2 regions of the Priestia sp. D51 genome follow, and region 2 is predicted to be linked to the other one. Evidence: riboswitches for the same ligand, from Rfam matches in the RefSeq annotation. Region 2 holds a riboswitch; the other holds the start of a gene.
The links. A riboswitch is a leader RNA that binds a small molecule or an ion and turns the genes downstream of it on or off. The one in region 2 is predicted to bind S-adenosylmethionine.
Positions count from the first base shown of each region.

Region 1: linked by a shared signal. The riboswitch ahead of ACNHOZ_RS04810 (hypothetical protein) and the one ahead of ACNHOZ_RS17625 (Na+/H+ antiporter NhaC family protein) in region 2 are both predicted to bind S-adenosylmethionine.

Region 1 is NZ_JBLTIR010000001.1:919,406-924,146, forward strand. Features, by position in the region: gene ACNHOZ_RS04785 (DUF6044 family protein) at 1-1,077, shown strand, start outside; gene ACNHOZ_RS04790 (glycosyltransferase family 2 protein) at 1,090-2,079, shown strand; gene ACNHOZ_RS04795 (hypothetical protein) at 2,187-2,627, shown strand; gene ACNHOZ_RS04800 (GNAT family N-acetyltransferase) at 2,709-3,155, shown strand; gene ACNHOZ_RS04805 (hypothetical protein) at 3,168-3,464, opposite strand; SAM riboswitch class I at 3,586-3,687, shown strand; gene ACNHOZ_RS04810 (hypothetical protein) at 3,751-4,095, shown strand; gene ACNHOZ_RS04815 (DUF1540 domain-containing protein) at 4,196-4,354, shown strand; gene alaP (alanine permease AlaP) at 4,671-4,741, shown strand, end outside.
Region 2 is NZ_JBLTIR010000004.1:177,702-182,442, reverse strand. Features, by position in the region: gene ACNHOZ_RS17645 (ABC-F family ATP-binding cassette domain-containing protein) at 1-97, opposite strand, end outside; gene ACNHOZ_RS17640 (YtoQ family protein) at 457-897, opposite strand; gene ACNHOZ_RS17635 (ABC transporter ATP-binding protein) at 1,068-1,979, shown strand; gene ACNHOZ_RS17630 (ABC transporter permease) at 1,972-2,739, shown strand; SAM riboswitch class I at 2,841-2,947, shown strand; gene ACNHOZ_RS17625 (Na+/H+ antiporter NhaC family protein) at 3,033-4,343, shown strand; gene ACNHOZ_RS17620 (hypothetical protein) at 4,383-4,511, opposite strand; gene ACNHOZ_RS17615 (LacI family DNA-binding transcriptional regulator) at 4,636-4,741, shown strand, end outside.

The sequences.
Region 1 (4,741 bases), on a different contig from region 2:
AGAGACGTAGTAAAAAAACGAGCGTGGAATATTCCTTTTTTAAGCAGTATTGCAGCGATGACTGCTGTCTTTCTGCTCATTGAATACCGACTTGTTGATTCGCTTTTATTTCCGGAGGCCCCGACGAGTCGAAATGAATTTTTAAGCTCTACTCTAAGCTTTGGACATTCCGTTCGCCTTGCTTTGAAGAACTATACGCTCGGGCATACGCATGTAATGACGCTTCATACTTTTGTCATTTTGCCGCTTTCTTTTGTCGTATTGTGGTTTGTTGCTCGAAATCGCAAGGAAAAGCTTGAAAAAACGTTTTTGCAGTTATTTATTCTTAATCTACTACTGTCGATTTGGTATGCGTTTTGGTTTTATAAAGGTTGGGAGCCGCTAAAAGAAAAATATCAGCTTTTTAATACGTTCAACTTTGCTAGATTTCACTTTTTACGCCCGCTCATTATTTATTTGATGTTTGCCGCTGGCAGCTATGTTTTATGGAAAAGGAGCAAGGCGTGGAAAAAGTTTGTGTGGGTATGTTTGATTTTACAGCTGCTTGTGTTATTTATAGCAAATCCTGAACTTTACTATCGCTACAATCACGAGCCTTCAGTCAAAGAATTTTATGCTGTGCATCAATTTGATGAAATAAGTAGATATATTGGAAAACCTAAATCATCTTATCGCGTAGCGAGCATAGGGCTTCATCCATCAATTGCTCAGTATAACGGCTTTTATACGCTAGATACGTATAACAACTTCTATCCGTTAACATATAAACATGAGTTTCGCAAAATTATTGCCAAAGAGCTTGATAAAAATAAAAAACTAGAAAGCTACTATGATCATTGGGGCAATCGCTGCTATGTGTTTGTTAGCGAGCTAGGGAAAAAATATGATTACCGAAAAGACTCAACGAAAAAAATCCATCATTTGCAGCTTAATATCAGCCAATTTAAGAAAATGGGCGGTCGCTATATTTTTTCAGCTGTGCCAATTGAAAATGCTGAAAGCGACGGTTTGCACTTTTTAAAAGCATTTAACGATAAACAGTCCGCTTGGAAAGTGTATGTATATGAAGCAAAGTAAGGGGGCAATAACATGAACAGACCTATTTTAACGATCGTGGTTCCATGCTACAACGAAGAAGAAGTATTCACAGAGACGTCTTTTCAATTAACTACTGTAGTAAAAGAACTGATTAATGAACGACTTGTATCAAGTGAAAGCACTATTTTATTTGTAGACGATGGAAGTAAAGACAGCACGTGGTCGCTTATTGAAAAAGAAAGCTGCAGCAATTTGTTTGTAAAAGGGTTAAAGTTAGCGCGAAATGTAGGACATCAAAATGCTTTGCTTGCAGGACTAGAAGCAGCTCATAAGCAATCTGACTGCGTCATTTCCATTGACGCGGATTTGCAAGATGATATCAGCGTCATTCGTACTTTTGTAGAGAAATATTGGCTTGGGTATGAAGTTGTATATGGCGTTCGAGACAGCAGAGAAACCGATACATTTTTCAAACGAACCACGGCAGTAGGGTTTTATCGTTTTATGAACAAGCTAGGAATTCAGCTCGTTCAAAATCACGCTGATTTTCGCCTTATGAGCAAACGTGCTCTTGGTGAACTCATGAAATATAAAGAAGGAAACGTCTTTTTGCGGGGCCTTGTACCATTAGTAGGATTTCGCTCCACGGAAGTCACATATGACCGCAAAGAACGGACGGCGGGTGAGTCAAAATATCCGCTAAAGAAAATGCTCGCTTTTGCATTTGACGGGATTACGTCTTTTAGCGTAGCACCTATACGCTTACTGACGCTGCTTGGAGGAGCTTCGTTTCTCTTTAGTATTTTGTTTGGCATTTATGCGCTGATTCAAAAATATTTAGATCATACGCAAATTGGCTGGACGTCTCTTATTTTATCAATTTGGCTTGTAGGCGGCCTGCAGCTAATGGGAATAGGTCTTGTCGGAGAATACATTGGCAAGATTTTCAACGAAGTGAAACAGCGTCCTAAATATGCGATTGAAAGAGATTTATATACAAAACACTCGTTAGACACACAAAAAGATTTGCTGATGCATTAATTAAGAAGCTTCTCCTGAATGGAGAGGCTTTTTTGTTAAAGTGTTTATCATAATTTTTAAGGTAATAGGAGATGCTACTACTAAAATTTCTAAGGAGATCAAAATCTATGAAAAGACTACTTTATACAGTCAGCACTTTTTGTTTTGTTTGGCTTGCTTTTGCAACCATTCATGTCAGCGCTCTTTCGATTGAGAAACTTCCAATGAAGAAATCATCTGAACAATGGTCGGTCGAACTGACAAAAGCGAGCATGACGGGAGATAATCAGCTAAAGTGGAAAAATAACGTCTATCATACATATGGATTAACCGTTGAAAACATTGGAAAAGACGTAGAGCGTGTGCAGGTCCAAGCTTTTCGGCACGAAGGAAAAAATAAGGCGAAATACAGCTTGTTTTCTCCTATTGAAAGGTCTAACTTAAGCAAAAGCGGTCAGCGTTTTCGCTATGCCAATTTTGCTGTTCCTGGAAAAGCGGCAGGCTTAGACATCATGATTAACTGGACGGATGAACAAGGCAACCATCAAGAACATTTTGAATTTAAATAAAAGTCTTCGCTTAGGCGAAGACTTTTTTTTGCAGGAATTTATCTCTGTATGTGGAAAACGAACACGAAAGGAGAGATTGTGATGATTGCAAAAGCTACTGAAGAAGAAATACAGGAAATTCGGAAGAAATCTGCTGATGCGCTGTTTGAAGGAACAACGCATCAGTTTCAACCGTCAACTGAACGCGTAAATGAACTAATTGATAATGCCCTTGAAAAAGGGTGTTATTATTTAGTATCTAGACAAGAAAATAAACTTGCAGGCTGGGTTTTTGTCGGTCCATCTGCCGACTTCTTTTCAAAAGCAGAAATTGGCTTTATCTACGAGTTATATGTTTTACCAGAATACCGCGGGCAAGGTCTAGCCAAGCCGTTAATGCAAAAAGCAATTGATGAATTGTCTATCAAAGAATACCCTGAAATCAGACTCAGCGTTCATGCTGGGAATTTTGCACAGCATGTGTACCGTGAACTTGGATTTGTAGATAAACAAATATCAATGAGCCTACAGGTGGCAAAACGTCCGTAATGTTGGTGAATGTCAGCGAGTCCATAAAACATAAGATGTTATACATGCGATGAGGTTCGGTAATGAAAGTAAAAGCAAATAAGTAGCCCAAACGGTGCTTTTATCCAGTGATTCAACAGCTCCGGCACCTGTATTACCTGAGGAGGGAGGATCTTCAAGCGCGTTCATAACTAAAGCCGCCGCTGCTAAAATAATCCCTCCAATGCTTCCGGTTGTTTTGACAATTGCAACGTGGAAAGTAGATGAAAAAGCAATGCTAAGAAGCAGCAGCAAGCTTCCCAAAAAAGCAGATAACATATATCGTTTCATGTGCTCACCATCCTTTATAAAATCATACCATATTTTACTTCTTTTTTCTTTTTATTGAAAAGCTATTGACGTAACCTATAAAACATATTAGAATAGTCAGAAATAATTTAAAAACGAAATATTCTTATCTAGAGAGGTGGAGGGACTGGCCCTTTGAAGCCTCAGCAACCACAATTATTGAATGGTGCTAATTCCAGCATAGCCTAGCTCTGACAGATAAGAAGAGGAATCTTTTTCTATGATGAAATCCTCTTCTTAGGAAGAAACATTTCGTATAGAAAAGGTGATGACATTGAAAAATACACAACAGGCGCTAAGCGTTGATGATTATTTAGATCTATACTTGTTAGCAAAAGAACTAAAAGACGAAACGTGGCAGCAGGAAATTTTAGCCGCGCTAAAAACGAAGCAAAATCGTTCATTTGAAGACAAACAATCCGCACTCGTTCAAGAAATATGGGAAGATTTTAAACAGTTAAATGAAGATATTTCTTTTACGTATCGCTTAATTCAAGAAGAGCCAACTAATGAACAGTTTCAAGTTAAATTAAGGAACTTGAGAGAACGGCGGATCACGCTGAGTCGTGAATTATATTTAGCTAAAAAACAGTATGTTGAACACACGCAGTAAAAGGATCCGCTTGATAAACAAGCGGTTTTTTTGCATGTGAATGTTAGAAGCGTTCTATTTCGGGTAGTAAATAGATAAGACAAAAAAAGGAGGGATAACAGTGGCCCAAGGTGTATTATGTGAAGTGAATGAGTGCATGTATTGGAAATCGGGAAATAAATGCAGTGCAGAGTCCATTTACGTTGTGAGTCCTGAAAGTAGTCACCATGTTTCTGAAACGGAAGAACCTGGCTGTAAAACTTTTGAACCCGCGAGATAAATGCTAGTTTTATAAAAAAGCATAAAATGAACGATGCGCTGACGGAGTTGAGTCGGCGTTTTTCTATTTTTTTAAAAAATACTATTACTTAGGTGCGATAATAAATACATAGTAAAAAAGCAGTGTCTACGTCTAATTGTGCGTTTAAACAAAATGATACGATAATTTTTTTGTTTTTCGACAAAAGAAAAGGGAGAGAAAGGTGATAGAATACAAATATACAGCCTAGCTGACTTTTAGCATAAATTTATATGAAAGCGCTAACAAAAAGCTGTATTCATCTCGTTTTGACAGATTGGAAAAAGGGGAGACGTTTATGCAGGGGAAAACTCAGGGGAAAGAATTGAAACGCGGGTTAGAAGAAAGACATGTGACGCTGATGTCCTT
Region 2 (4,741 bases):
TTAATCCATAACAGTTACCAGGCGTGAATTTAATATTCACATCTTCAAATAACTTTCGGTCGCCAAATCGTAAACTTACATTACTAACTGTAATCATGTATGAGCAGTCCTCCAAATTCAATATCTATAAAATTATACCATTCTTTTGAGATAAGAGCGATATGAATACAATATTTCAAACATAAAGTGTAACCGACACTTTAAGCACTCGTCAACCATTTAAGGGATTTTTTGAGCGGTACCGCTTGATTATTCTAGCATTCACCAAAACTTTGAGCAGCAAACTAATATATTCAGGGAAACAGAAATTGTTGAATATATATTGTTTTTTATTGAGCTATACGGATACAATCTATGAAAAACGTAGACGGTTTAAAAAACGACTCTTCACGCTTCACTTTTATGTTCAAAACGAAAGAAAGCTCTGAGGAATAACCTGAGAGCTTTCTAAATTTATTATTCAAAAATATAAGCCAATGCTTGAAGAGCCTGTTCTGGCGTTTCGACTACAACTTGGGCTTTGTTTGACAGTTCTTTAAGCGGGTGGTGTAGTTTTTCAGGGCGAACCAAAATTAGCGGTTTATCTAATGCGATGGCTGTCGCCGCATCCATTGCGCTGTTCCACTGTTTGTATTTTTCACCAAATAAAGCAATGACCACATCAGATTTTTTAAGGAGCACCTGCGTGCGTAAATTATTAATTTGAGAAGCAGCTTCATCTTTTAAGACAGCGTTAGGCTGTTTTCCTAAAATTTCTTCTCCAATGTTGTCGGAGCGGTCATGGTCTGTCATGGGACCGACAAAGGTAAGGGGAAGGTTTAATTGTTCTGCTTGGTTTTTAATTTCGTCTCGCCAGTTATCGTGAATTTGCCCGGCAAGGTATATGGTTAAGTTCATTATGTAGAAGTCCTCCTCTAACTAAGATTTGTTTTATTTTATCAAATGTAAGCGGATAATACGAATGATTTGAATGGGCTACTTTTCCAAAAATAAGGTTATAGTAGACAAATAGTTAAAAAAGAGAAACAATAGAAGGCGTATTGCTAATTAAAGAAAGGATGTACATGATGACAGAAACAGTGCTACAAGTAGATCATGTCAGTAAAGTAATTGGGAAGAAAACCATTTTGCATGATGTATCCTTATCGGTTGAGCGCGGTGAGATTTTCGGATTGCTTGGTCCGAACGGATCTGGAAAAACAACGCTCATTCGTACCGTCGTAGGACTCATTAAAGAAACAAAGGGAACAATTACCGTCAATGGTTTTCCTTTAAAAGAACAGTTTACATCAGCTATGAAATCAATTGGAGCGATTATTGAAAATCCTGAGTTTTATGATTATCTGACGGGCTATCAAAATTTAAAACACTTTGCGAATATGCATGAAGGGATCACAGCAGAACGCTTGGATGAAGTGATTGCGCTAGTAAAGCTTGAAAACAGCATTCATGCAAAAGTGAAGACGTATTCCCTTGGGATGAGACAGCGTTTAGGAGTAGCTCAAGCTATTTTACATAAGCCTGCATTGCTTTTACTAGACGAACCAACAAATGGTCTAGACCCAGCGGGAATGAGAGAATTTCGTACATATTTACAAACCCTCTGCAGGGAAGAAGGTATTTCAATTTTAATCGCGAGCCACTTATTAAAAGAAGTGGAAGCATTATGTGACCGCGTTGGTATTATTCAAAACGGCGAGTTAAAAGCTGTTCAAGATCTATCTCCAAATCGTCAAGATCAAGGGATGTATGTAGAATTTGAAGTATCTGACGTGCAACAAGCAGCGGATCTTTTATCTCAAGAATTCCAAGTAACAATAAAATCCGATAGTATTGATGTAGTGATTATGAAAGAACAAATTCCAGCTGTGAATAGAAAATTAGTGGACAGCGATATTTTAGTCTACCGAATCACTCCTGTTTATGAGACGCTTGAAGATTCGTTTATGTCCGTTACGGAGGGAGAGCACCATGCTTAAGTTAATTCAAAATGAACATATGAAATGGTTTTACAAAAGAAGTACAAAAGTCACGTTTATTACAATCGGCATCTTAACTCTTTGTATGGCTCTTTTAATGAAGAAAGTAGCAAACAGCGCAGGAACGGAAGACAACATATTGAATTTCCTGTCATTTAGTGCAGGCATGCTGATCCTCGTTCAATTTTTCGCGCTTGCTGTTGGAGGATCAATGGTTGCAAAAGAGTTTGAAGCGGGTACCATTAAGCTTCTTTTAATTCGCCCTGCTAGACGTTCAACGATTTTAACGTCCAAGTACATAACGCTCATTTTAATTAGCTTGTATTATTTGCTGAGTTATTTGCTTTTTTCGTTTGTATGGGGAGCATTGTTCTTTGGATTTGCCAGTCTAGAAGGAGATGCGCAGCTGCTTAAAAACATTACGCTTACGTATGACAGCGCGTATATGGAAACGTTTATGATGATGACGTTCGCATTCATGCTGTCGTCTTTATTTAGAAACAGCGCGCTTGCTTCAAGTCTAGCTATTGTCGTAAGTATTGGGGCGAAAGCAGTAACTGGGATAGTATCACAGTTTGGTCTATGGTGGGGGAAATTTTTACTGTTCGCCAACACAAACTTTGTGCAGTATATGGACGGAATGAAGACGATGTTTGACGGAATGACAATTCCATTTTCAATCTTCATCTTAGTTGCACACTTTGTCTTCTTTATGGGCGTAGCATGGGTGGCGTTTTTAAAACGTGACGTAGCTAATTGATGTGAGAATTTTCACGCTATATATTTTTCTAAAATAGCATTTGACAATTAAATAAAAAGAGATTACAGTAGTGAAAGACTATTTTTAAAACAACTACAAACTTCTTATCAAGAGAGACGGAGGGACTGGCCCTACGATGTCTCGGCAACTGGCTGTACGCAGTGCGGTGCCAAATCCAGCAGACGATGTTTCGTTTGGAAGATGAGAAGGGTAATCTTATGATACAAATAAGAGACCTCTTCTTATCAATAAGAAGGGGTCTTTTTTTATTACGTAAACAAGAGGTGTTAAGAATGGAACAACAAAAAGGAAACGGCTGGGCGCTGTTACCGCTGGGCGTCTTTTTAGTCCTGTTTGTCGGATCAGGAATTATAACGGGAGATTTTTATAAGCTGCCTGTATTAGTAGCTATTATCATTGCAGCCATTGTGGCGCTGGCTATGAACCGCAAAGATTCACTTAATGTAAAAGTGGAACGCTTTGCTAAAGGAGCAGGGCATCCTGATATCATTATTATGGTACTTATTTTTATTTTAGCAGGTGCTTTTTCAGAAGTCGCTAAAGGCATGGGAGCTGTTGATTCAACGGTAAACTTAGCTCTGTCTGTGCTTCCGCAAAGCTTAGTGGTAGTCGGAATCTTTGTTATTGGCGCATTCATTTCAATTTCGATGGGAACGTCAATGGGAACGATCGCTGCGTTAGGGCCTATCGCTGTAGGAATCAGTGAGCAGGCGCATGTATCCATTACATTGGCAATTGCTGCTGTTGTTGGTGGTGCAATGTTTGGAGATAATTTATCCGTAATCTCTGATACGACCATTGCGGCAGTTCGTACGCAAAAAACAAATATGTCAGATAAATTAAAAGTAAACTTTTTCATTGTCCTTCCTGCAGCGATTGTTACAGTGATTTTATTACTGGTAATGACGCTAGGCAATACGTCATCAGTAGAAATTAAAGATTTTAGCTGGTTTAAAATCTTGCCTTATGTCGGCGTACTCGTTGCTGCCATATTTGGTGCAAACGTATTAAGCATTTTAACCGGAGGAATTGTATTAGCCGGCGTAATTGGATTAGCTGACGGAAGCTACACGCTTTCTTCTCTTGCTAAAACTGTGACAGAAGGTATTGGCGGAATGTCGGAATTAATTATTTTATCTCTTTTAATTGGCGGAATGGTTGAACTCATTCGCTATAACGGCGGTATTCAGTTCTTATTGAACCTATTAACACGACGCATTCAAACAAAAAAAGGCGGAGAATTCAGTATCGCCGGATTAGTAAGTTTAACCAATTTAGCCACGGCTAATAACACGATTTCAATTATTACAGCAGGTCCGTTAGCGAAAGAAATCTCTGATAAGTATTCAATTGACAATCGTAAATCAGCCAGTCTGCTCGACTTGTTTTCATGCAGCGTTCAAGGGCTTATCCCTTACGGTGCACAAATGCTTCTAGCAGCAGGATTTGCTAAAGTTTCACCGATTGAGATTATTCCATTTACATTCTATCCAATGTTAACAGCGGTTTGCGGTATCATTGCAATTGTAATTGGCTTTCCTCGTTTAAATAAAAAATCAAAATCATCTAAAGAAGCTGCGTAATATCAAACCCTTAAAAAGAACATTCTTTTTAAGGGTTTTTTACTGTTTGAAAAAATCAGTCTGCTTTTTTTCATCTAGCTCCTTCCAAAGTGTCTCATTTTGTTTAAGTGCATAAGCCGCTCCTCCGATTTCAATTCCGCATAATAAAATGAATAATAAAATACCCATGATATGACCTCCTTATATAAGTGAATAAAAACATGATTGTAACGGGTTTAGCTTATTGCTTTTTCACTTTATAATGAGAATAAAGTATGAAACGCGTTTCAGCGCAAGAGAAAAAGGTGAAAACATGACAAATATCCGAGATATCGCAAAAAAAGCTGGTGTATCTGTTTCGACCGTGTCACGGGTTTTAAATCATCATCCGTATGTAAAAGAAGAAAAGCGCCGTCTGG